2 regions of the Amycolatopsis sp. NPDC058986 genome follow, and region 1 is predicted to be linked to the other one. Evidence: predicted binding sites of a transcription regulator. Region 1 holds the regulator's gene; the other holds the start of a gene.
The links. The regulator HspR, encoded in region 1, represses chaperone genes until heat shock. The targets are predictions, from matches to a motif close to ANNTTGAGTNNNNNNNACTCAANNT.
Positions count from the first base shown of each region.

Region 2: lon (endopeptidase La) is a predicted target of HspR. The motif match lies at 1,737-1,761, and genes of this name have one in related genera.

Region 1 covers NZ_JBHYJW010000017.1:74,911-78,319, reverse strand. Annotated here, with positions in the region: gene grpE (nucleotide exchange factor GrpE) at 1-44, shown strand, start outside; gene dnaJ (molecular chaperone DnaJ) at 75-1,241, shown strand; gene ACFW0G_RS17375 (heat shock protein transcriptional repressor HspR) at 1,247-1,675, shown strand; gene ACFW0G_RS17370 (MFS transporter) at 1,904-3,391, shown strand.
Region 2 covers NZ_JBHYJW010000004.1:66,023-69,431, reverse strand. Annotated here, with positions in the region: gene lon (endopeptidase La) at 1-1,722, opposite strand, end outside; gene ACFW0G_RS05310 (SAM-dependent methyltransferase) at 1,989-2,843, opposite strand; gene ACFW0G_RS05305 (GNAT family N-acetyltransferase) at 2,922-3,409, opposite strand, start outside.

The DNA.
Region 1 (3,409 bases):
GCGAGCTGCCGCTGGACGGCCTCGATGAGCAGAACCAGCAGTAAGTCGTCACGTGAGGAAGGAGGAGACGTTCGGTGAGTGCGCGAGAATGGATCGGTAAGGACTTCTACCGCGAGCTGGGCGTCTCCTCCGACGCCACGGCCGACGAGATCAAGAAGTCCTATCGCAAGCTCGCCAAGGAGAACCACCCCGACGCCAACGCGGGCAACGCGGAGGCCGAGCAGAAGTTCAAGGCGGTCTCCGAGGCCTACGGCGTGCTGTCGGATCCGGCCAAGCGCAAGGAGTACGACGAGGCACGGCGTCTCTTCGGCTCCGGCGGCGCGGGCGGGTTCAACTTCCCGGGCGGTGGCTCGGGCGGCTTCGACGTCGGCGACATCTTCGGTCAGGCGGGCGGCCAGCAGGGCGGTTTCGGCGGGCTCGGCGACATCCTCGGCGGGCTGTTCGGCCGTCGCGGCTCGGCGGGCGCCACGGCGAACCGGCCGCAGCGCGGCGCGGACGTCGAGACCGACGTCCGGATCGACTTCGTCGAGGCGGTCAAGGGTGCGACCCTGCCGCTGCGGCTGTCGAGCCCGGCGACGTGTTCGACCTGTGGTGGCCAGGGCGCCAAGCCCGGCACCTCGCCGCGGACCTGCCCGACCTGTCAGGGATCCGGGCTGGTCAGCCGCAGTCAGGGCGCGTTCGCGTTCTCCGAGCCGTGCCGTGACTGCCGTGGCCGCGGGACGATCATCGACGACCCGTGCCCCGAATGCGGCGGCGAAGGCGTCAGCACTCGCACGCGGACGCTGACGGTCCGGATCCCGCCGGGTGTCGACGACAACCAGCGGATCCGGCTGGCCGGTCAGGGCGAGCCCGGCCGTGGCGGGGCGCAGGCGGGCGATCTGTACGTCCGCGTGCACGTCGCGCCGCACGAGCTGTTCGGGCGCAAGGAACTCGACCTGACGCTTTCGGTGCCGGTCGACTTCACCGAGCTCGCGCTCGGCACCACGATCACCGTGCCCACGCTGGAGGGCAAGGTGTCGCTGAAGGTGCCACCGGGCACCGCGAGCGGCCGGGTGCTGCGGGTGCGCGGCAAGGGCATCGCGAAACGGGACGGTTCACAGGGCGACCTTCTGGTCACTCTTCAGGCGGCGGTTCCCGCCAAACTGGACGACGAGGCGCGCGCGGCGCTGGAGACGTACGCCGAGGCGATGGCCGGGCACGATCCCCGGCCGGAGATCACCAAACTGCTCGAAGGCAGGTGAGTGCGATGTTCGGCGGACTGCCCCACGGCGCGGACGAGGACACGCCGGTGTTCGTCATCTCGGTGGCGGCACAGCTTTCCGGCATGCACGCGCAGACCCTGCGGTCGTACGACCGCCAGGGTCTCGTCTCCCCCGGCCGGACCTCCGGTGGTGGTCGGCGCTACTCGATGCGGGACATCGCGCTGCTGCGCGAGGTGCAGCGGCTCTCGCAGGAGGACGGCGTCAACCTCGCGGGCATCAAGCGCATCATCGAACTGGAGAACCAGGTCGACGCGCTCCGCTCCCGGCTCGCCGAACTGACCGAAGAACTCGCGGCCGCCTACGCCGCGGCGGAGCGCAGCGTCGCGGCGGTGCACGCTTCGTACCGGAAGGATCTGGTGCCGTTCCAGCCCCAGACCTCGCTGGTCGTGTGGAAGCCAACGAAACGCCGGTAGATTCCGGCTTTCGGCGCGGATGGGGCGTCCGGTCCTCGTGACCGGGCGTCCCATTCTTTCGTACCCGGTTCACCTCGGCCGAAGTCCGTGATGTCCGCCGCAAGGTCGTGAACGGTCCGCTGAGGATGTTGTAGTATCCGGATATCGGGGTAGAAACGTGCTCCCCGGGAGCACGCGCATACGCGGTATCGAGCGATCCGTCACTCCTTCACCTCGAAGGAGTGCGCAATGCATCCCCCTGTTCATCGACAATCCCGCGCGACGCCGAGTACCCCTCGGTCGCTGGTCGAGGTTTGGCCTGCGCTGGCCGGGCTCTCGGCCGTGTTCCTGTTCGAGATGCTCGACAACTCGGTCCTCAATGTCGCGTTGCCGACCATCGGCCGTCAGCTCTCCGCCTCGACGACCACCCTGCAATGGGTGACCGGGGCGTATTCCGTGGTGTTCGGCGGGCTGATGCTGGCGTTCGGAGCGCTGGCCGACCGCGCCGGCCGCCGCAAGGTCATGCTCGTCGGCCTCGTGCTGCTCGGCGTGGCGAGCCTGGCCACGATGTTCGTCACCGTCGCGTGGCAGCTCATCGCCGTCCGGGTGCTCATGGGTGTCGCGGCCGCGATGACGACGCCGGGGTCACTCGCTCTCGCGTTCCGGCTGTTCACCGATGACAAGCTGCGCGTGCGCGCGACCACGCTGATCTCGACGGTGGGCCTGGTCGGTCTCGCTGTCGGCCCCACCGTCGGCGGTTTCGTGCTCACCTTCGCGCCGTGGCAGGTCCTGCTGCTGGCGAACGCGCCGGTCGCCGCGCTCGCGTTCATCGGCATTCGCGTCGGTATCCCCGCCGATGACCCCGCCGACCTGCACCGTGATCCGATCGACGTCGCGGGCGCTGTCCTGGGTACCGCGACGATCGTCCTCGCGCTTCTCGCCCCCACGTTCTTCGTCGAAGCAGGCGCCGCCTCGGCGCTGCCCTGGGTCGCCACCGCGGCGGCCCTCGTCGTCGGGACCTGCTTCGTCATCCGCGAGAAGACCGCCCGGCACCCCTTGCTCGACCTGAAGCTCGTCGCGCGCCCGCTCGTGTCCAGTGGTCTGGCGCTCAAGGCGGCGGCGGGACTGGCCACGGCCGGGCTCAGTTACCTCGTGACACTGCAGCTTCAGCTCGATCTGGGCTGGACACCCGCCCAAGCGGCCATCGGGATGCTGCCCCAGGTCGTCGTCCTGATCGCCGGGGGTGCGCTCATCAGTCCCCTGATCACCCGCGTCGGGCTCACCAAGGCCGCCTGGCTCAGCGCCGTCGCGGTCGTGTGCGGACTCGCCGTCTACACGGCACTCGGCAGGCTCGGCTACGTCTGGATCGCCGCCGCACTCGTCCTCGTCGCGGCGGGTATGCGCGTGGTCGGTGTCGTGGCGGGCAACAATGTGATGCGTGGCCTGCCGGAGAACCGCACCACCATCGGAGCCGCGCTCATCGATACCGCCAGCGAGGTCACCACCGGGATCGGCATCGCCCTCAGCGGCACCATTCTGGCGGCGATCTTCCCCGGCGCGCTGACGAAGGCCGTTTGGAGCGCCCAGCAGACCGTCGACTTCGGGGACGCGATCACCTACGCGGGTCTCGCGCTCACCCTGTTGTCCGCGACTCTCGTGGGATGGGGCATCGTCCGCGGTCCTCGTGCCGAGAGCGACGTGCCCGCATCGTCCACTCCCGACGCGACAGACGCTTAGAGCGGCCCTTGAGGCGGT
Region 2 (3,409 bases), on a different contig from region 1:
GACCTCGTCGAGCGCGACCTTGGTGGTGATCTTGCGCAGCACCTTCGCGATCGTCCGGTTCGCGTTGCGCACGCCCGCCTCGCGGGTGTACTCGGCGGCGATCCGGCTGAACGCCTCGTCGGTGATGACTACGTCGCCCTCGCCCAGCCCGGCGCGTTCCAGCTCGCGGGGGAGCAGGTGGTCGCGGGCGATGGTCACCTTCTCGTGCTCGGTGTAGCCGTCGAGCGTGACCAGCTCCATGCGGTCCAGCAGCGGGCCGGGGATGGTCTCCAGCGCGTTCGCCGTCGCCAGGAACACCACATCCGACAGGTCCAGCTCGACCTCGAGGTAGTGGTCCCGGAACGTGTGATTCTGCTCCGGATCGAGCACTTCCAGCAGTGCGGCGGTCGGGTCGCCGCGGTAGTCGGCGCCGACCTTGTCGATCTCGTCGAGCAGCACGACCGGGTTCATCGAGCCCGCTTCCTTGATGGCGCGGACGATCCGGCCGGGCAGCGCGCCGACGTAGGTCCGCCGGTGCCCGCGGATCTCCGCCTCGTCGCGGATGCCGCCGAGCGCGACGCGGACGAACTCGCGGCCCATCGCCTTCGCCACCGACTCGCCCAGCGACGTCTTACCGACGCCGGGAGGGCCCGCGAGGGCGAGCACCGCGCCGGATCGCCGCCCGCCGACCGGCCCGAGGCCCGATTCCGCGCGTCGCTTGCGCACGGCCAGGTATTCGATGATGCGTTCCTTGACGTCGTCGAGCCCCGCGTGGTCGGCGTCGAGGATCGCCCGCGCGCCCGCGATGTCGTGGACGTCGGTGGTGCGCTCGTTCCACGGCAGTTCCAGCACCGTGTCGAGCCAGGTCCGGATCCAGCCGCCCTCCGGCGACTGGTCCGAGGTCCGCTCCAGTTTGTCCACTTCGGACAGTGCGGCCTTCTTGACGTGCTCGGGCAGCTCGGCGGCCTCGACCCGGGCACGGTAGTCGTCGTCGGCCGCGGATCCGTCCAGCTCGCCCAGCTCCTTGCGGATCGCCTCGAGCTGGCGGCGCAGCAGGAACTCTTTCTGCTGCTTCTCCATGCCCTCCTGGACGTCCTTGCGGATCGTGTCCGTGACCTCCAGCTCGGCGAGGTACTCGCGGCTCCATTCGAGCGCCTTCTCCAGGCGCGTCGAGACGTCGAGCGTAGTGAGCAGCTCGAGCTTCTGCTCGGTCTTGAGGTACGGCGCGTTGCCGGACAGGTCGGCGACCGCGGAGGGCTCCTCGACCTGCTGGACGGCGTCGATCAGCTGCCAGCCGCCACGCTGTTGCAGCACGGAGATGACGACGGCCTTGTACTCGGTGGCGAGCTGGGCCGTGCGGTCGTCGGTGACCTCGGGGGCGTCGTCGGCGTGGACCCAGCGGGCGGCGCCCGGGCCGTCGGCGATGCGGCCGACGGCGGCGCGGTGGGTGCCGCGTAGCAGGACCGCGGCCTTGCCGCCGGGGACGCGGCCGACGCGTTCGACGGTCGCGACGGTGCCTACCTCGGCGTACTCGCCGTGGACGCGGGGGACGATCAGGACCTCGGCCTTCGCCGCCGCGGCGGAGCGGATGCCGGGGAAGGACGCCTGCGCCGGCGTCTTGGCCTGGGCGGACTCCACCGCGGCCCGGGTCTCGCTGTCGGTCAGGTCGAGCGGGACCACCATGCCCGGCAGCACGACGTCGTCGTCCAGCGGGAGCACGGGCAGGAGGCGGGTGTCGGTCATGTGCACTCCTCGGTTAGTTGAGTCTGCCTAGCTCAACTCTCCGATCGACCGGTTTGTTTCCACTGGAGTGTTCGCCCGCAGCGATCACCCCCGCCCACCCCAAACATCCGACCCCCTCCTAGCCCCCTGCCCGCCTCCGAGCGCGTTTAGCCCGCTAAACGCGCTCGCCGAGGGGGCACCCGAGTGCGTTTAGCCCGCTAAACGCGCTTGGTCGCGGGAGGGGGCGGGGTGGACATCGGAGGTGTGGAGGGGAAGGGAGAGGTGGGTCAGGCGGGCTTTTCGGCCACGCCGCACCACGCGAAGGGCCGCGCCTCGGCCTCGACGGCGTTCAGCTGACGGTCCGGCCGCCAGTCGGGAAGGTGCACGACGCCGGGCTCCAGCAGCGTCCAGTCCCCGAACAGCGCGACGATCTCGTCGCGGTCCCGCAGCCACATCGGGTTGCTCGTGTTCCGGTACTGCTCGACGAGCCAGCGCAGCCCGTCCAGTGCCTCGCCCGGCTCGCCGTCGCCCTCGCTCATGTGCGAGATCACCAGCCTGCTGCCCGGCGGCAGCGCGTCCCGGTACGTCCGCACGATCCCGGCGGGGTCGTCGTCCGGCCCGGCGAAATGCAGCACGGCCACCAGCATCAGGCAGACCGGCTGCGTGAAGTCGATCAGTTCCCGCGTCCGCGGGTCACGCAGGACCGTCTTCGGGGAGCGCATGTCGGCCTGGACGATCCCGGCCCAGTCGGTCGCGCCCTCCTCTTCCAGGATGACCGTCGCGTGTGCCACCGCCACCGGCTCGTAATCGACATAGACCACTTTCGCCGGCTCGTCGTCGGGCAGTTCGGCCGCGATCACCTCGTGCACGTTCCCGGCTGTCGGGACCCCCGAGCCGAGGTCGATGAACTGCCGGATCCCGCCGTCCAGCGCGCTGCGCACCGCCCGGTTCATGAACTCCCGGTTGTGCCGGGCACCCGGTTTGACGTACGGCCACTGCCGTTCCATCCGGCGCCCGAACTCGCGGTCGACGGCCCAGTTCTGGCTGCCCCCGAGATACCAGTCGTAGATCCGCGCCGCGGACGGCTTCTCGGTGTCGACGCCCTCCGGCGCGGTCGGCGCGGAATCCCCCTGCTCGGTCACTATCGGTCCCCTCGCTCGCGCGTTCCTGTGCTCAGCGTAGCGAGCGCGGGGCCTGCGAGAAGCCGCCACGCGCCGTAGTCACCGAACCGCCGGCCGCCGTTGCCAGTACGTCCACAGCGGGCGATAGCCCTGCGCGTACCAGAACGGCGTCGACCGCGGATTCGCCGCGGCGTGGTGCAGCAGCACGACGTCGGCGCCCTCCTCGTCGAGAACCTGGTGCGCGTGGGTCGCCAGCGCGGTGCCGACACCGGACGACCGCGCGGCCTCCGCGACCGCCAGTGACGACAGATAGCCGACGCGGGTAGCGGCGACGCGGCCGCTGATCCAGCCGGTCTCGCCGGGGTGCTGGACGTTCACCATGCCGAGCGGACGGCCGTACAACTCGGCGATCCACAACGGCGGCTCCGGCCGTTTCAGCTGTTCGGCGAGGTCCTTGGCCAGGATCTCCTCGACACCCGCGCGGAGGTTGACCGTGCCGAACTGGGCGTCGTAGGAATGCAGCTCCATCCCCAGCGCGACGGCGGTCTCGAGGTCGCCGGGCTCGGCACGGCGGATCTTGACGCCCG